Regions from separate parts of the Streptomyces changchenzhani genome, predicted to be linked through region 1. Evidence: riboswitches for the same ligand, from Rfam matches in the RefSeq annotation. Region 1 holds a riboswitch; the other holds the start of a gene.
The links. A riboswitch is a leader RNA that binds a small molecule or an ion and turns the genes downstream of it on or off. The one in region 1 is predicted to bind glycine.

Region 1 (9,383 bases):
CCGCATCCGTCTTCGCAGTCGTGTCGGGCAATGGTGCCGTCATCGTGTCGGGGACCCCTCTCGGCCGGCGGTGACCAGCCCTAACCGGCCGCTGTAGCGGCTTGGTTCACATCACAGGTGCAGATTGCGCAGGTGGTGCGGGCGTTTCAGGTGATCCTGCGGGGGGCACGTTGCCAATTGGGCACGCATCCCACACAAGGACCGACTGCTTTCATTGCCGGGAGTCTTTAACGCCTTCGCGATCACCCGCCAGACCTGACGGACAATGGATGCGCAACCGTGATGCTGCCTGTGACTTTCCGTTATGCGGACGCGCCGATCGGCTGAGCGGATCAGAACCGGCCTTTACCACCAGATCGGACATCGCAGCCAACAGCCGTCATGTGCTGCTGCATTGCGCTGTCAGTAGGCGCGCGGAGCGGGGTAGCCGTAGCCCGAAGCGGGGGCCTGCGGCGAGAGCGGGGCGTGTGCCTCACGGTCGTAGAACGGGCGGGTGTTGGCGCGCAGCCACATGGCGACCGGGTCGTAGTCGTCGGACATCGCGACGGTGGAGACGGGCAGCCCCTCGGGGACCACACCGATCGACTGCTGCATCATCGTGCGCACCGCGTCGACCGACTGCTGGCTCGTGTCGTAGAGATCGAGCCCGATGGCCAGATACGGCGCACCGAGCGCGGGCTGCACCCAGCCGCGACGCAGTGAGCGGACCGCGGGCGTGCGGTGGGCGTTCTGCGTGAGCTGCGCGTAGAACTGCGGGATCTCGATGGCCGGCTCGGACAGCCGCAGCGGCCCGGCCGGCATTCGCTCAAGGCCGCTCGCGATGCGCCGCAGATCGAGCCACGGGATGCCGACACCGCCGCCCGGGGCATGCGGATTCAGCCAGATCCCCCAGCGGTCGGGGAAGAGCACCCGGGCGATGTCATGCCCCGTGACGACGTCGTACGCCCGGCTCCAGCCGCTGGCGGCGAGCTCCTGGGCGGAGGTCACGCACGGCGCGTAGCCGAGGCCTTCGACCTCCATGTTTCCGTACTGCGCGTCGGGTGAGCCGGCCTGTCCGTGCCAGAGCAGCATCCAGACCTGGCCGTCCGCGAGGACGCGCAGCAGCGCCTCGTACGCGTCGTACCTCCCGGGCGTCACCTGGCGCAGCATGTGCTCGACCTGCCCGGCCGCCGCAGTGCCTGACGCGCTCACCCTGGGTCCCGCCCCTCTTCGATCCACCGTTCGGCCAACCGCCCCCGTGTGGCGGGGCCATCAAACCAGCTTAAACGGCCGCCCTGACACCGACTTGACGCGGGAGGCGGACGCGCGGGCCGGGCGCGCTCAATGCTCCTGCCGGTGCTCGCGCACGTAGAAGGGCCGCACCTTCTCCAGCATCCAGTCGCCGACCGGATCCTGTGCGACGTCCAGCAGGACGAGGTTGACCGCCCAGGGCAGATGGACCCGGCCGAGCGCCCGCCCCAGCGCGTCCATCGGGGCGTTGCGTTCGGCGCCCTCCCACGACGAGAGCTGTACGCCGATGAAGAGCGTCGGTTGGTCGCCCTCGATGCTGGCGAGCGCGCGGCGGGCGGTGACCACCACGCCGCTCTCCTCGAACTCACCCGCCGCCGCGGCCAGGAAGTCGACCGGCTCCTGCTGCCAGTCCGGCTCGAAGAGCCGCACCCGGCCGCCGCTCGCCGGTCCGTCCAGCGGGGAGCCGCCGGCCCGGCAGAGCTCGGCGACGGCGGGCGGCGGCAGCGGCATGCCGACCGCGCCGTCCGGGTTCACCACGATGCCGAGCTGCGGCGGGAGGCCGCGCGCGAACTCCCGCGCGGGCGCGACGGTGAAGGGCATGTGGGGCCCCGCGGACTGGCGGAGCTGCTGCTCGGAGCTGAAGACAGGGACGTACGGGGCGCCGCCAATCTCCGTCGTGGGCAGGTCGAGGTCACGGCTCTGGGGCCCACCGCCGGCCGGCAGCGGCACCCAGATCTGGCTGCGGCCCAGCACCTCGACGAGCCGGGCGCCCGCCGCCGGGTTGCCGACCGAGGCGGCCAGCACCTCTTCGAGTTCGTTGCCTGGCCATCCGCCGCCTCCGTGCGGATGCGGATGCGCCTGCGCCGGAAATTCCATGTCCACCCCTGCCGACAGCTGTGCTCGCCACGGCCGCGCTCATTGAGGCCGCGCCCATGGAAGCCGTGCTCGTTGAAGCCGTGCTCATTGAAGCCGTGCTCGTTTCTGCGCGAGAACCCTAGCCCGCCGGGCCGACACACCGTCCCCTACCACTTCCTGACACGTTTGGTAGCCATCCGGTTGCGGAGTGTGGTGGTGGCTCGGAGGGTGGCACCAACGCGTCCTCGGGCGTGCACACCGCTCCCCCCACAGCGAAAAGGATTCCCCGCATGGCACTCAAACGGCCTGCCACCTTCCTCATCACCTCTGCCCTCTGCGGTGCCGTCACCATAGGCTTCGCCGGCCCGTCCGCAGCCGCGGCCGTGCAGGAGCGTCCCGTCGCGTCCACCGTGGCCAACGCCGCACCGGACCCGGCGGCGCTGCTTGGCCAGGCGGACGTACTGTCCAAGCTGGGCCTCGTGGGCCCGCTGGGTGACCTCCTCAAGGAGGCGCTCGCGGCGAAGCCCGACCCGGCCAAGGTCAAGGAGCTCGCGGAGAAGGTGACCAAGGCGATCACCGCGGCCGGCCTGCCGGCGACCCCGGCAACTCCCGCGACTCCGGCGACCCCGGCCCTCCCGGCCCTGCCCGCCACGCCCGCCCTCCCGGCGCTTCCTGGGCTCGGCGGCTCACCGGCCGACCGCGCCGCGGTGGCCGACCCGGTGGCCGACGCGCTCGCCGCGCTCCAGGCCAAGGTGACCGAGCTGGTGGCGGCCGTCACGGCTGCCGACCCGGCGAAGATCCTGGCCGCGGTCACCGGGACGGTCACCACGGTGATCCCGCTGATCCTGGGTCTGCTGACCAAGCTGCCCCTGCCGGTGCCGCTGCCGCCGCTGCCAGCCCTGCCGGTGCCGGTGCCGCCCCTCCCGCTGCCGGTGCCGCTGCCGCTCTAGCGGCCACGGACGCCTGCGCGTCGACGGGACCCGGTCCGCGTGCCCGATGCGGACCGGGTCCCGCCGCGCTGTCGGGCACCCGAAGCCCGGCCGTAGCTCGAAGCCGCTACTCGAAGTCGATGGCCCGCAGCGCGGTCGCCGCCGCCCGGTCCAGCAGTACGGCCGAGGCGCACCCGGCGGGCAGCGTGCCGCTCTCCGCGTCCCGCACGAGCCGCCCCACCGCCCGCCGGTGGCGGGCGAAGGCGTACCCGGAAACACCCCGGCCGCGCTCCTGCTGCCCGGCCCGCGCCACCTCGGGCGTGACGTCGAGCAGCAGCAGATGCAGGGCCACGCCCCTGCGCCGGGCGTCGCGCGACAGCCAGCCCCGCACCCAGGCGAGCGTGCCGCAGTCGTGCACGACGACGCTCTCGCCGGAGCGCAGGGCGCGCCGCAGCCCGGCGTAGTGCGCGGCGCGGACGAGGGGGCGGTAGAGCGCGTACGGCAGGAAGCGCGGCATCCGGCGCTGCCACCGCTCGCGCACGTCCTGCGAGTCGATGCGGCGGGAAGCCGCCGCGCGCCGGATCAGCGTGCTCTTGCCGCTGCCGGGCAGTCCGGAGACGACCACCACGTCCCCCGCCGCGAAGACCAGGCTCCCCGGGCTGCGGCCGGCGCGGTCGCGCAGATCAGAGACGGTGGCCACGGGCCGACAGGCCGTCTCCGTGGCCGGTGCGCCCTGCTGTGCGGGCACCACGTCGCGCGCGACCCCCGCGCTCGTCGCGTAATACGCACCGGGCTGCTGCACCGTCATCGCACTCCCCCATGTCGGGTCCCCCACCCTTGCCCAAGAAGTGTAAAGAATAGGTAATGGGCCACAAGCCATTTGCGGATGCGGCCGGTTGACGTCCGCTTCGGCCCGCCCGACCCGCCGCCCCGCGATGCGTGCAATGATGTGCCCGCCAACTCCATAACGGCCGCTTGAATCCGCGCGGGAGAGTCCGGAGCACCCAGTTCGTCTGGTGCTGCTCGGACGCCGAAGGAGCAAGTTCCTCCCTTGAATCTCTCAGGCCCCGAACCGCGCGGGCGAGGCAGATCTGAAAAGCGAGCCGCCTTTGTGGCGGCTCCACCCAAGGTGCAAGTCACGACCACACTTACGTGCGGTCGTGGTGAACCTCTCAGGTTCCGATGACAGATGGGGAGGATGTGTCCTCGCCTGTCATGCCCTGGGAGCCCCACACATGAGCAATGTCCCCCGTCTCACCGCCCTCGATGCACTGCATCGCTCGCTGGGCGCGACCATGACCGACTTCGCGGGCTGGGACATGCCGCTGCGGTACGGCAGTGAGCGCGACGAGCATCTCGCCGTACGCACGCACGCCGGCCTCTTCGACCTGTCCCACATGGGCGAGATCGCCGTCACCGGGCCGCAGGCCGCCGCCCTGCTGAACCACGCGCTCGTCGGCAACATCGGGACGGTCGGCCCCGGCCGCGCCCGCTACACCATGATCTGCCAGGAGGACGGCGGGATCCTGGACGATCTGATCGTCTACCGCCTTGCCGACACCGAGGCCCCCGAATATCTGGTGGTCGCCAACGCCGGCAACGCCCAGGTGGTCCTGGACGCCCTGACCGCTCGCGCCACCGGCTTCGAGGCCGACGTACGCGACGATCGTGACGCGTACGCGCTGATCGCCGTCCAGGGCCCCGAGTCCCCCGGCATCCTGAAGTCCCTGACCGACGCCGATCTGGACGGGCTAAAGTACTACGCGGGCCTGCCCGGCACCGTCGCGGGCGTCCCGGCGCTCATCGCACGTACCGGCTACACCGGCGAGGACGGCTTCGAGCTGTTCGTCGATCCGCAGCACGCCGAGAAGCTGTGGCGGGCGCTGACCGAGGCCGGCGCCCCCGTCGGTCTGGTCCCCTGCGGCCTGTCCTGCCGCGACACGCTGCGCCTGGAGGCGGGCATGCCGCTGTACGGGCACGAGCTGACCACCGCGCTGACGCCGTTCGACGCGGGCCTGGGCCGGGTCGTGAAGTTCGAGAAGGAGGGCGACTTCGTCGGCCGCGCCGCCCTTGAGGCCGCCGCCGAGCGCGCCGAGACCGCGCCGCCGCGCAAGCTGGTCGGCCTGATCGCCGAGGGCCGCCGGGTGCCGCGCGCCGGGTACCAGGTGGTCGCGGACGGCAAGGTCATCGGCGAGGTCACATCGGGTGCCCCGTCCCCGACGCTGGGCAAGCCGATCGCCATCGCGTACGTCGACCCGGCGCATGCGGCGCCCGGCACGCCCGGGGTGGGTGTGGACATCCGCGGGGCACACGAGCCCTACGAGGTCGTCGCGCTGCCGTTCTACAAGCGCCAGAAGTAGCCCGCCGGTCCGAGACGCGAGTCTCACTCCGCAAGACCACCGTTCCTCAGCACTCCCCCGCGTACAGGAGAATTCAGGTCATGAGCAACCCCCAGCAGCTGCGGTACAGCAAGGAGCACGAGTGGCTCGCGACCGCCGAGGACGGCGTCGCGACGATCGGCATCACCGAGTTCGCGGCCAACGCGCTCGGCGACGTCGTTTATGCCCAGCTCCCCGAGGTAGGCGACACGGTGACCGCGGGCGAGACCTGCGGTGAGCTGGAGTCGACCAAGTCGGTCAGCGACCTGTACGCGCCGGTGACCGGTGAGGTCACCGAGTTCAACCAGGACGTCGTCGACGACCCCTCGCTGGTGAACTCCGCCCCGTTCGAGGGCGGCTGGCTGTTCAAGGTGCGCGTCACCCAGGAGCCGGACGACCTGCTCTCCGCCGACGAGTACACCGCTCTCTCCGGCAACTAACCGGGTGGCCGGTCGGCCGCCCCAAGCCCCAAGCCTCAAGCCCGAAGCCCGAAGCCCGACGACTCGAACGGGACCGTGATGACTGTTCTCGACACTCCCCTGCATGAGCTCGACCCGGACGTCGCCGCCGCCGTCGACGCCGAGCTGCTCCGCCAGCAGACCACCCTCGAAATGATCGCCTCGGAGAACTTCGCTCCGGTGGCCGTCATGGAGGCCCAGGGCTCCGTCCTCACCAACAAGTACGCCGAGGGTTACCCCGGCCGCCGCTACTACGGCGGCTGCGAGCACGTCGACGTGATCGAGCAGATCGCGATCGACCGCGTCAAGGCGCTCTTCGGCGCCGAGCACGCGAACGTGCAGCCGCACTCGGGCGCCCAGGCCAACGCCGCCGCGATGGTCGCGCTGATCAAGCCGGGCGACACGATCATGGGTCTGAACCTCGCCCACGGCGGGCACCTGACCCACGGCATGAAGATCAACTTCTCCGGCAAGCTCTACAACGTGGTCGCTTACCACGTCGACGACGCCACCGGCGAGGTCGACATGGACGAGGTCGAGCGCCTCGCCAAGGAGTCGCAGCCCAAGCTCATCGTGGCCGGCTGGTCGGCGTACCCGCGCCAGCTGGACTTCGCCGCCTTCCGCCGCATCGCGGACGAGGTCGGCGCGTACCTGATGGTCGACATGGCGCACTTCGCCGGTCTGGTCGCCGCGGGGCTGCACCCCAACCCGGTGCCGCACGCCCACGTCACGACCACCACCACGCACAAGACCCTCGGCGGTCCGCGCGGTGGTGTGATCCTGTCCACACAGGAGCTCGCCAAGAAGATCAACTCGGCGGTCTTCCCCGGACAGCAGGGCGGCCCCCTGGAGCACGTCATCGCGGCCAAGGCCGTCTCGTTCAAGATCGCGGCGACCGAGGACTTCAAGGAGCGCCAGCAGCGCACCCTGGACGGCGCCCGCATCCTGGCCGAGCGCCTGGTGCAGTCCGACGTCACCGAGCACGGCGTCTCCGTGCTGTCCGGCGGCACGGACGTCCACCTGGTCCTCGTCGACCTGCGCAACTCCGCGCTGAACGGCCAGGAGGCCGAGGACCGCCTCCACGAGGTCGGCATCACGGTCAACCGCAACGCCGTCCCGAACGACCCGCGGCCCCCGATGGTCACCTCAGGTCTGCGGATCGGCACCCCGGCGCTGGCCACCCGCGGCTTCACCATCGAGGACTTCACCGAGGTGGCGGAAATCATCGCCGCCGCGCTGAAGCCGACATACGACCGCGACGGTCTTGCCGCCCGGGTCACCGCGCTGGCCGACAAGCACCCGCTCTACCCTGGTCTGAAGTAGTTACGTACTAAACAGCCCAGTAGCACCACAACTGAACATCGGGGCACCGCGCACACTGGACAGTGGGAGCGGTGCCCCGTCTCTTGTCCACCACCCGCACCACCCCGGCAGACAACGGCGTCTACCAACCAGCTAGGAGTTCTACCGTGGCCCTCTCGGTCTTCGACCTGTTCTCGATCGGCATAGGCCCGTCCAGCTCCCACACCGTCGGCCCCATGCGCGCCGCCCGGATGTTCGTGGGCCGGCTGAAGAAGGACGGCCTGCTCGCCCAGACCACGTCCGTACGGTGCGAGCTCTTCGGCTCGCTCGGCGCGACCGGACACGGGCACGGCACGCCCAAGGCGGTGCTGCTCGGCCTTGAGGGCCACTCGCCCAAGTCCGTCGATGTGGAGAGCGCCGACGCCGATGTCGAGCGGATCAGGAAGACCGGCCGGCTGCGGCTGCTGTTCACGGAGATCGGCACGGACCACGAGATCGACTTCAACGAGCCGACCCAGCTGATCCTGCACCGGCGTCGCTCCCTGCCGTACCACGCGAACGGCATGACCCTCTTCGCCTACGACGCCGCGGGCAGCCCCCTCCTGGAGAAGACCTACTACTCGGTGGGCGGCGGCTTCGTCGTCGACGAGGACGCCGTGGGCCAGGACCGCGTCGTCCCCGACGACACGGCGCTCAAGTACCCCTTCCGTACGGGCGACGAGCTGCTGCGCCTCTCGCGCGAGACCGGCCTTTCGATCTCCGCTCTGATGCTGGAGAACGAGCTGTCCTGGCGCACCGAGGCCGAGATCCGCGGGGGCCTGCTTGAGATCTGGGGCGTCATGCAGACCTGCGTCTCGCGCGGCATGTCCCGCGAGGGCATCCTCCCCGGCGGCCTCAAGGTCCGCCGCCGCGCCGCCAACTCGGCCCGTCAGCTACGCGCCGAGGGCGACCCGCTGGCCCACGCCATGGAGTGGATCACGCTCTACGCGATGGCGGTCAACGAGGAGAACGCGGCGGGCGGGCGCGTGGTCACCGCCCCCACCAACGGCGCCGCCGGCATCATCCCGGCCGTCCTGCACTACTACATGAACTTCGTGCCCGGCGCCGACGAGGAGGGCATCGTCCGCTTCATGCTCTCCGCCGGCGCGATCGGCATGCTCTTCAAGGAGAACGCCTCCATCTCCGGCGCCGAGGTCGGCTGCCAGGGCGAGGTCGGCTCCGCCTGCTCGATGGCGGCCGGCGCCCTGGCCGAGGTGCTCGGCGGCACCCCCGAGCAGGTCGAGAACGCGGCCGAGATCGGTATGGAGCACAACCTGGGTCTGACCTGCGACCCGGTCGGCGGTCTCGTACAGATCCCGTGCATCGAGCGCAACGGCATGGCTGCCGTCAAGGCGGTCACGGCGGCGAAGATGGCGATGCGCGGCGACGGCCAGCACAAGGTGTCCCTGGACAAGGTCATCAAGACCATGAAGGAAACCGGCGCCGACATGAAGGTCAAGTACAAGGAGACCGCGCGGGGCGGTCTCGCGGTCAACGTCATCGAGTGCTGAGCGGGCGCCCCGGGGCTGTCCCCGCGGCTGTACGGGTCCGGCGGGCCGTCGCGCGGGACGCGAAGCGGCTCACCCGGATCGTGCGGGCCTCCCGCGCCTACGAGGGCCCGTACGCGCCGCTGATCGCCGGGTACCGGGTGGGGCCCGACTACATCGAGGCCCACCGGGTCTTCGTCGCCGTCGGGGCCGGGTCGCCGGAGGAGTCCGGGGAGCCGGTGCTCGGGTTCTACGCTCTCCTCCTCGACCCGCCGGAGCTCGACCTGATGTTTGTCTCCGACGCCGCCCAGGGGCGCGGCATCGGCCGCCTGCTGGTCGCGCATCTGCGGGACGAGGCGCGGGACGCCGGGATCGGGGAGGTGCGTGTCGTCGCGCATCCGCCCGCCGAGGGTTTTTATCTCGGCGTGGGCGCCGAGCGGACCGGGACCGTGCTCGCACGGCCGCCCGCGGTGATGTGGGACCGGCCGGACATGGTCATCAGAATCGCCGGGGAATGACTTCGCCGCCATTCGGTGGACTTCGCGGGAGTTTCGGGAACTGACCGGGCTCCGCATCCGTTGGCGGGTTGGGCAAAGAGATCGTCAAGGGGCGTGGCCCGCGCCGGATTGAGCAGGGATCTTCATGGGTGTCAGTCTCTCCAAGGGCGGCAACGTCTCGCTCTCGAAGGAGGCCCCCGGCCTGACC
Region 2 (9,383 bases), on a different contig from region 1:
GCGGCAGCTGAGCACCGACTTCCAGGACAGCGCCGATGGCCAGTACTTGCATGTGCTGCAGCAGAACTACGGCATCAGGACGAGCATTTCCGATCAGGAAGAGGTTCGGCTGCCGGCCGCGCCGAGCCTGATCGTACGTACAGCAGAACCGCTGGCCACGGGCGCCGGGAAAGACGTGGCCAACACAGGGAAGGGCACATCGTGATCGCCGTACTGGGCCTCGTCGTGGGAGTCGTGGTCGGACTGTTCGTTCGCCCCGAAGTGCCGGCGGTGGTCGAGCCGTATCTGCCGATTGCCGTCGTCGCCGCGCTCGACGCGGTATTCGGTGGCCTGCGGGCCATGCTCGACGGCATCTTCGTCGACAAGGTCTTCGTCGTCTCCTTCCTCTCCAATGTCGTGGTGGCCGCGCTGATCGTGTTCCTGGGTGACAAGTTGGGCGTCGGCGCGCAGCTGTCCACCGGTGTGGTCGTTGTGTTCGGCATCCGGATCTTCTCCAACGCTGCGGCGATTCGCCGGCACGTTTTCCGGGCGTGAGGCCGATGAATACGGAAGAGAACCCGCAGGGCGAGAACCCGCGGCCGGGCCAAGAGGCGCCGGATTCCCAAGAACTGGCGGCGCAGCAGGCGGAGACCGGGCGTCAGCGGCTGATCGCCGCCCTCTGGCCACCGCGTGTCACGCGGGCCCAGCTCATCGTGGCGCTGCTGCTGTTCGTGCTGGGGCTCGGGTTGGCCATCCAGGTCCGATCGACCAGCGACGACAGTGCGCTGCGCGGGGCCCGTCAGGAGGACCTGGTTCGGATCCTCGACGAGCTGGACGGTCGTACGCAGCGACTCGAAGACGAGAAGCAGCAGCTGGACGATCAGCGCACCGAGCTGGAGACCAGTTCGGACCAGGCGGAAGAGGCCCGCAAGCAGACGCTGGAGAAGGAACGGCAGCTCGGTGTCCTGGCCGGCACAGTGGCGGCGCAGGGACCCGGGATCAAGCTGACCATCAGCGACCCGACCGCCGCGGTCGAGGCGGACATGCTGCTCGACGCGATCCAGGAGCTGCGGGCGGCGGGCGCGGAGGCGATCGAGATCAACGACGTCCGCGTGGTCGCGAACACCTACTTCTCCGACGGGGACGGCGGCATCCGGGTGGACAAGCAGAAGATCGGCGCGCCGTACCGCTTCGAAGTGATCGGCAAGCCGCAGGATCTGGAGCCCGCGCTGAATATCCCGGGTGGAGTTGTGCAGACTCTGGAGAAGGAGCAGGCCACCGTCACGGTGACACGGGCCGAGAAGATCGTCGTGGATGCCTTGCGACCGGCGAAGCGGCCTGACTACGCTCGGTCGTCATCGCAGTGAGGCGGGGGTGCATGGGGGCCGTGGGACACGGGCATGAGGTTGCGGGGGGTCGGCGCATCGAAGGCTCGGTGCGTGGTGGAAACTGTTTGGCGGATACGGACGTTGTGAAGATGTCCGAGTCGGCAGGTGTGTTCATTCAGGGTTCGTCCTGCCCCACGGGCGGGTCTGTTTCGGTCAAGGGGAATCGCCCGTGAAGTTGTTTGCGAAGTTGTTCGGCAAGAGCACACGCGAGGACGGTGCCAACAGCGCCGCCCGGCACCGTGCCCCGCGCCATGGAGATGCCGAGGAACCGGGCGGGGACCGCCCGCTGTTCCGGGACGAGGTCGCTGGTCCGGGTGGTGACATTTCGGGTGGCCAGGGCGCGTCGTCTGTTGACCCTGCGGGTCCCGGCCGCATAGGTTTCGGGGAACCGTCAACCTCAAGTACGGGTGGAGGGTTTACCTCCGACCCGTATGCAACCAACGCCTCTGCGGGGCAGCCGCGGCAGGAGGATCCGTCCATGTCGGCCTTGCCGGTTTGTACGAGGTGTGGGCATCGCAATGCCGAGGCCAGCCGGTTCTGCTCCAACTGCGGAGCGCCGCTGAGGGCCGGGGCATCGCCCGAGCGCCCCTCGGAGACCACGTCGACCATCTCCATCTCGGGGCTTGAGGCGTACGAGGCGGAGGCGACGGGCCAGACCTCTGCCCCCTCGCTGTCGCCGGAGGCTCAGGCGGCCGTCGACGCGCTGCCGCTCGGTGCGGCCCTGCTGGTGGTGCGCCGCGGTCCGAATTCGGGCAGCCGCTTCCTCCTGGACGGCGAGCTGACCACCGCCGGGCGACACCCGCAGAGCGACATCTTCCTCGACGACGTGACGGTCTCGCGACGCCATGTGGAGTTCCGCCGGGGTGGGGACGGTGGGTTCACCGTCTCCGACGTCGGCAGCCTCAACGGTACGTACGTCAACCGTGAGCGCATCGACGCGGTGCTCCTGTCCAACGGTGACGAGGTGCAGATCGGCAAGTACCGGCTGGTGTTCTACGCGAGCCAGCGGGCCATGTGACGCCTACGGGAAGACCCATGCTGCGAACAGCGACAGGCGGTGCCGGAACCGGCACCGGCACCGCGGGTGACCGCCTGGTGAGTATCGGCACGGTGCTCAGCCTGCTGCGCGAGGAGTTTCCCGAGGTCTCGATCTCCAAGATTCGCTTCCTGGAGACCGAGGGTCTTGTCGAGCCGCGGCGCACGCCGTCCGGGTACCGGAAATTCAGCCCCGAGGACGTTGAGCGGCTGGCCCAGGTGCTGCGGATGCAGCGGGACCACTACCTGCCGCTGAAGGTCATCCGTGAGCATCTGGACGCGCTGGAGCGCGGTGAGCAGGTCCAGCTACCCGCCTCCGCGGGTCCGTGCGACCCGCTCGACGGTTCACCTGAATCCGGCATCGACCGCCCGACCGCGGTCCGGATCGGTCGGGCGGAGCTCCTCGCGGCCGCGGAGGTCGGCGAGGCCGAGCTCGACGCGTGGGAGTCGTATGGCCTGATCTCGCCGATGCCGGGTGGCGGTTACGACGCTGAAGCCGTCACCGTCGCCAGGCTCGTCGCGGATCTGGGACGTTTCGGCCTGGAGCCGCGGCATCTGCGCGCGGTGAAAGCCGCCGCCGATCGCGAGGCCGGCCTGGTCGAACAGGTGGTCGCTCCGCTGCGCCGGCACCCGAATCCGCAGACCAGAGCACGTGCGGAGGAGACCGTGAAAGAGCTCGCCGAGCTGTCCGTCCGGCTCCACGCCGCGCTCATTCAGACGGCCCTCGGGGTGCGGCTGCACTGAGCTTGGAGGAGCCCGACTACCCAAACCTGCCAGGCACGTCCTAGGGTTGCTGTGTGAACGAGCTCGACGTCGTAGGTGTCCGGGTGGAAATGCCCTCCAACCAGCCGATCGTGCTCCTGCGTGAAGTGGGAGGCGACCGGTACCTTCCCATCTGGATCGGGCCGGGAGAAGCGACCGCGATCGCTTTTGCCCAGCAGGGGATGGCCCCTGCCAGGCCGCTGACCCATGACCTCTTCAAGGACGTACTCGAAGCGGTTGGCCAGGAGCTCACCGAAGTGCGCATTACGGACCTGCGGGAAGGGGTCTTCTACGCCGAGCTGGTCTTCGCCAGCGGAGTCGAGGTGAGTGCGAGGCCCTCGGACGCCATAGCGCTGGCGCTGCGCACCGGAACGCCGATCTATGGCAGTGACGGTGTGCTCGATGATGCCGGGATTGCGATCCCGGACGAGCAGGAGGACGAAGTGGAGAAGTTCCGCGAGTTCCTCGACCAGATCTCTCCCGAGGACTTCGGGACCAATAGTCAGTGACCTGCGCGTCAGGGCGCGTCGGGACATTCGGGGAGCCGTTCCCGGAAGAGGCGCACGGGAAACCACTCTTAGGGTGATTATCACTCGGCGTGGCGAGCGCGGCGATCGTTGACGCACCCCAAGCGACTGCCTACCGTCGACAAGGGCAGGTCAAGGACGGAGGTCGGCGTGAGAAGCAGCGGCGACGGTACGGTGGCGGGCGGGCCGTATCCGCTTTACGGCAATGCGGTAGAACCCACCGCGAGGCAGCAGGCTGTAGCGTCGGCCACGGGTGAGGCAGCGACCGAGAGCGTGGGATACCGGGGGCCGACCGCGTGTGCGGCGGCGGGGATCACGTACCGGCAGCTCGACTACTGGGCCCGCACCGGGCTGGTCGAGCCGAGCGTCCGGCCCGCCTACGGGTCGGGCACGCAGCGTCTCTACAGCTTCCGGGACGTCGTAGTCCTCAAGATCGTGAAGCGATTCCTGGACACCGGTGTCGGACTGCAGAACATCCGGACGGCGGTCCAGCACCTTCGGGCCCGCGGGTTCAAGGATCTCGATCGGATGACGCTGATGAGCGACGGCGCGACGGTGCACGAGTGCTCGTCGCCCGATGAGGTCGTCGAGCTTCTCCAGGGTGGCCAGGGCGTCTTCGGAATCGCCGTGGGCGTGGTCTGGCGGGACGTGGAGAGCGCTCTGTCCCAGCTGCACGGCGAGCGGGTCGACACCGGCGAGACCCTGATCGGGAGCAACCCCGCCGACGAGCTCGCGCGACGCCGCAACAAGGCTGTCTGAGCGCCTGTTCGTGCTCCCGACGGTCGATTGTCAGTGCCGTACGGCAGCATCGGTGATGTGAGACCCGTACCGACCATCCTGCATCTGGACATGGATGCCTTCTACGCCGCCGCGGAGCAGGCGTCGAAGCCGAGCCTGCGCGGGAAGCCGGTGGTCGTCGGGGGGATCGGCACGCGTGGGGTGGTCGCCACCGCGTCGTACGAAGCCAGGCGATTCGGGGTGCACTCCGCGATGCCGGTGGCGCAGGCCCGGCGGCTGTGTCCGAACGCCGCGTATCTCAATCCGCGCTTCTCCCTGTACCGGGCGGTGAGCGATCAGGTCATGGAGCTGCTGGGGCGGCTCTCGCCGCTGGTGGAGCCGCTGAGCCTGGACGAGGCCTTCGTGGACCTGGAGGCGGGTGGGGTGGCCGACGACGCCGCCTCCGCCCGGACGGCCGGAGAGCGGCTGCGGGAGGACATCAGAGCCGTCACCGGGCTCACCGGGTCGGTGGGGCTCGCGGGATCCAAGATGCTGGCGAAGATCGCCTCGGAGCAGGCGAAGCCCGACGGTCTGGTGCTGATAGAGCCCGGCACCGAGCGGGAGCTGCTGGCGCCGATGCCGGTGCGGATTCTGCCGGGGGTCGGGCCGGCCACCGGGGAGCATCTGCGGCGGGCCGGGATGACGACCGTCGTCGAGCTGGCCGAGGCGGGCGAGGACGAGCTCGTACGGCTGCTGGGGAAGGCGCACGGTGCGTCGCTGTACCGGATGGCCTCCGGGTTCGACGACCGGCCCGTGGTGTCCGAGCGGGACGCGAAGTCCGTATCGGTCGAGGACACCTTCGAGGTGGATCTGCACGACCGGGTCAGGATCAGGGCAGAGGTGGGGCGGCTGGCCGACCGGTGCGTGGTGCGGCTGCGGGCGGCCGGGCGGTCGGGCAGGACGGTCGTGCTCAAGGTGCGGCGGTACGACTTCTCGACGCTGACGCGCTCCGAGACCCTGCGCGGGCCCACGGACGATCCGGGCGTGGTGCGGGAGGCCGCGGGGCGGCTGCTGGAATCGGTGGACACCACGGGCGGGGTGCGACTGCTCGGCGTGGGGGTCACCGGGCTCGCGGACTACACCCAGGAGGACCTCTTCGCCCAGGCGGCGACAGAGAAGGCTGAGACCGAGAGGGCAGCGGCGGAGGAGGCGGCAGGCGAAGACGCGGGGGCCGAGGAAGGAAATGCGGGGGAAGGAGAGCCGTACGGGGGCGGAGCGGCGCTGGAGCGGGCGCCCGAGCCGCTGCCGGAGCGGCGGTGGCACGCGGGACACGACGTACGGCATGCCCAGCACGGAGCCGGCTGGGTGCAGGGCAGCGGCCTGGGGCGGGTCACGGTGCGCTTCGAGGAGCCGACATCGAGGCCCGGGTGGGTACGGACCTTCAAGGTGGACGATCCCGATCTGGAGCCTTCCGATCCGCTTCCGCTGGTACGGGCGGCGGACGAGTCGGCGGAGCCGGGGGAATCAGGGGGCCGGGAGGCTCAGGTGGTGTCCTCGCCCGCCAGCTTGCCGAAGTCCCGGTCGGATGCGGGCGGCGAGATCTCCAGCCCGTAGTGGTGATAGAGCTGCAGCTCCTGCTCCGGGGAGAGATGGCGGCCCACGCCGAAGTCCGGGGCGTCCTTGATGAGCGCCCGCTCGAAGGGGACGTGCAGTGACTGGTCCACGACCTCGCTCGGCTCCAGGGGCACGAAGGCGTCCCGGCTGAAGAGGCCGGTGCGTACGGCCGCCCATTCCGGGACTCCCGTGGCGTCGTCGAGGTACACCTCGTCCACCGTTCCGATCTTGGTGCCATTGCGGTCGTACGCCTTGCGGCCGATCAGGCTGCGCGGATCGATGTCGGTCTGCACGGTCCCTCCAACTGATCGCAACTGCTCCGTAAACACTACGAAAGTGCACATCGGGGACCCCGGCCACTCGAGGGATGGGTGACTGGGCTCGCTGGTAGGCTGGCAAACGGCTACTGACCCCGTGCGGGAGAGTCCTCCGGCGAACGTGAACGTGCCGGAGGCGCCGAAGGAGCAAATCCTCCCCGGAATCTCTCAGGCCCCCGTACCGCATGGACGAGGTCACTCTGGAAAGCAGGGTGGGAGTCGCACGGGCATGTCTCCGCAAGGAGCACTGCCCGGACGGAGCCTTCCCTCACCGACGGTGAAAGTCGGAGCGTGTTTTTCGCGCCCCGGTGAAGCTCTCAGGTTGAGATGACAGAGGGGGAGGCCGTCCGGGTACCCGCAGTGGTGCCCTCGCAGGTCGCGTCAGACCAGGAGGCCTTCCGCAGATGACCGCAAACCGCATTCCGCTCTCACAGCTTGAGCGTGGCATCCCCTTCGAGCAGCGCCACATCGGCCCCGATGCCGAAGCGCAGGCCAAAATGCTCGCCCAGGTCGGCTACGGCTCGCTCGACGAGCTGACCGCGGCCGCGGTGCCGGACGTCATCAAGAGCACCGAGGCGCTGGCCCTGCCGGACGCGCGCACCGAGGCCGAAGTACAGGCCGAGCTGCGCACGCTCGCGGACAGCAACCAGGTGCTCGCCCCGATGATCGGGCTCGGCTACTACGGCACCTTCACGCCGCCGGTGATCCTGCGCAACGTGATGGAGAGCCCCTCCTGGTACACGGCGTACACGCCCTACCAGCCGGAAATCTCGCAGGGCCGGCTGGAGGCGCTCCTCAACTTCCAGACGATGGTGGCCGACCTGACCGGGCTGCCCACCTCCGGCGCCTCGCTGCTCGACGAGGGCACCGCCGCCGCCGAGGCCATGGCACTCTCCCGCCGGGTCGGCAAGGTCAAGAAGGGCGTCTTCCTGATCGACTCCGACGCCTTCCCGCAGACCGTCGCGGTGATCCAGACCCGCGCCGAGCCGACCGGTGTCGAGGTCGTCGTCGCCGATCTGAGCGACGGGATCCCGGCCGAGGTCGCCGAGCGCGGCGTCTTCGGTGTGCTGCTGCAGTACCCGGGAGCCTCCGGCGTCGTACGGGACATCAAGCCCGTCGTCGCGCAGGCGCACGAGCTCGGTGCGATCGTCACCGTCGCCGCCGACCTGCTGGCGCTGACGCTGCTCACCTCGCCCGGCGAGCTGGGTGCGGACATCGCGGTGGGCACCACCCAGCGCTTCGGTGTGCCGATGGGCTTCGGCGGCCCGCACGCCGGCTTCATGGCCGTGCGCGAGAAGTTCGCCCGCAGCCTGCCCGGCCGGCTCGTCGGTGTGTCCGTCGACGCCGACGGCAACAAGGCCTACCGGCTGGCGCTGCAGACGCGTGAGCAGCACATCCGCCGGGAGAAGGCCACCAGCAACATCTGTACCGCGCAGGTGCTCCTCGCGGTGATGGCCGGTATGTACGCCGTCTACCACGGCCCGGACGGGCTGCGCGGCATCGCCGGCCGCACCCACCGGTACGCCGTACTGCTCGCCGAGGGCCTGCGGGCGGGCGGCGTGGAGATCGTGCACGGCTCGTACTTCGACACTCTCACCGCGCGCGTCCCCGGCAGGGCCGCCGAGGTACTCGCCGCGGCGCGTGAGGGCGGGGTCAACCTGCGCCTGGTCGACGCCGACACCCTCTCGATCGCCTGCGACGAGACGACGGCCCGCGCCGAGATCACCGCGGTCTGGTCGGCCTTCGGTGTCGACGGCGACCTGGAGGCGCTGGACGTGTCGACGGCCGAGACGCTGCCCGCCGGCCTGCTGCGCACCGACGACTACCTGGCCCACCCGGTGTTCCACCAGCACCGCTCCGAGACCGCGATGCTGCGCTACCTGCGCAAACTCGCCGACCGCGACTACGCGCTCGACCGCGGCATGATCCCGCTCGGCTCCTGCACCATGAAGCTGAACGCGACCACCGAGATGGAGCCGGTCACCTGGCCCGAGTTCGGGCAGATCCACCCCTTCGCGCCGGTCGAGCAGGCACAGGGCTACCTGACGCTCATCCGTGAGCTGGAGGAGCGCCTCGCTGAGGTCACCGGGTACGACGCGGTGTCCATCCAGCCCAACGCCGGATCGCAGGGTGAGCTCGCCGGCCTGCTGGCCGTACGGGCCTACCACCGGGCCAATGGCGACGCTCAGCGCACCGTGTGCCTGATCCCGTCGTCCGCGCACGGCACCAACGCGGCGAGCGCGGTGATGGCCGGGATGAAGGTCGTGGTCGTCAAGACGCGCGAGGACGGCGACGTCGACGTCGACGACCTGCACGCGAAGATCGAGCAGCACGGCGCCGAGCTCGCGGTGCTCATGGTCACCTACCCGTCCACGCACGGTGTGTTCGAGGAGCACATCAGCGACGTCTGTGCGGCCGTGCACGACGCGGGCGGCCAGGTGTACGTGGACGGTGCGAACCTCAACGCGCTGGTGGGCCTCGCCAAGCCGGGCAAGTTCGGCTCGGACGTCTCCCATCTGAACCTGCACAAGACCTTCTGCATCCCGCACGGCGGCGGCGGCCCCGGGGTCGGCCCGGTTGGCGTACGGGCGCACCTCGCGCCGTATCTGCCGAACCACCCGCTCCAGCCGACGGCCGGACCGCGGACGGGCGTCGGTCCGATCTCGGCCGCTCCGTGGGGCTCGGCGGGCATCCTGCCGATCTCCTGGGCGTACGTACGCCTCATGGGCGGCGAGGGCCTCAAGCGTGCGACGCAGGTCGCCGTGCTCGCGGCGAACTACATCGCCAAGCGCCTGGAGCCGCACTTTCCGGTCCTCTACGCCGGTCCGAACGGGCTGGTGGCGCACGAGTGCATCGTTGATCTCCGGCCGTTGTCGAAGTCGACCGGTGTGAGCGTCGACGACATCGCCAAGCGCCTCATCGACTACGGCTTCCATGCTCCGACCATGTCGTTCCCGGTGGCCGGCACGCTGATGATCGAGCCCACCGAGAGCGAGGACCTGGCGGAGATCGACCGGTTCTGCGACGCGCTGATCGCGATCCGC

Region 2: linked by a shared signal. The riboswitch ahead of gcvP (aminomethyl-transferring glycine dehydrogenase) and the one ahead of gcvT (glycine cleavage system aminomethyltransferase GcvT) in region 1 are both predicted to bind glycine.

Annotation. Positions count from the first base shown of each region.
Region 1 covers NZ_JBDHNH010000002.1:192,763-202,145, forward strand. Annotated here, with positions in the region: gene ABCR94_RS09100 (ABC transporter permease) at 1-43, opposite strand, end outside; gene ABCR94_RS09105 (enhanced serine sensitivity protein SseB C-terminal domain-containing protein) at 403-1,191, opposite strand; gene ABCR94_RS09110 (enhanced serine sensitivity protein SseB) at 1,321-2,106, opposite strand; gene ABCR94_RS09115 (hypothetical protein) at 2,376-3,035, shown strand; gene ABCR94_RS09120 (AAA family ATPase) at 3,142-3,822, opposite strand; glycine riboswitch at 3,991-4,099, shown strand; glycine riboswitch at 4,100-4,213, shown strand; gene gcvT (glycine cleavage system aminomethyltransferase GcvT) at 4,250-5,374, shown strand; gene gcvH (glycine cleavage system protein GcvH) at 5,455-5,832, shown strand; gene glyA (serine hydroxymethyltransferase) at 5,911-7,173, shown strand; gene ABCR94_RS09140 (L-serine ammonia-lyase) at 7,320-8,702, shown strand; gene ABCR94_RS09145 (GNAT family N-acetyltransferase) at 8,696-9,196, shown strand; gene ABCR94_RS09150 (TerD family protein) at 9,321-9,383, shown strand, end outside.
Region 2 covers NZ_JBDHNH010000013.1:5,630-15,012, forward strand. Annotated here, with positions in the region: gene ABCR94_RS32600 (DUF881 domain-containing protein) at 1-205, shown strand, start outside; gene ABCR94_RS32605 (small basic family protein) at 202-534, shown strand; gene ABCR94_RS32610 (DUF881 domain-containing protein) at 540-1,346, shown strand; gene ABCR94_RS32615 (FHA domain-containing protein) at 1,429-2,385, shown strand; gene ftsR (transcriptional regulator FtsR) at 2,403-3,146, shown strand; gene ABCR94_RS32625 (bifunctional nuclease family protein) at 3,200-3,673, shown strand; gene ABCR94_RS32630 (MerR family transcriptional regulator) at 3,842-4,450, shown strand; gene ABCR94_RS32635 (DNA polymerase IV) at 4,508-6,022, shown strand; gene ABCR94_RS32640 (PRC-barrel domain-containing protein) at 5,950-6,315, opposite strand; glycine riboswitch at 6,430-6,533, shown strand; gene gcvP (aminomethyl-transferring glycine dehydrogenase) at 6,744-9,383, shown strand, end outside.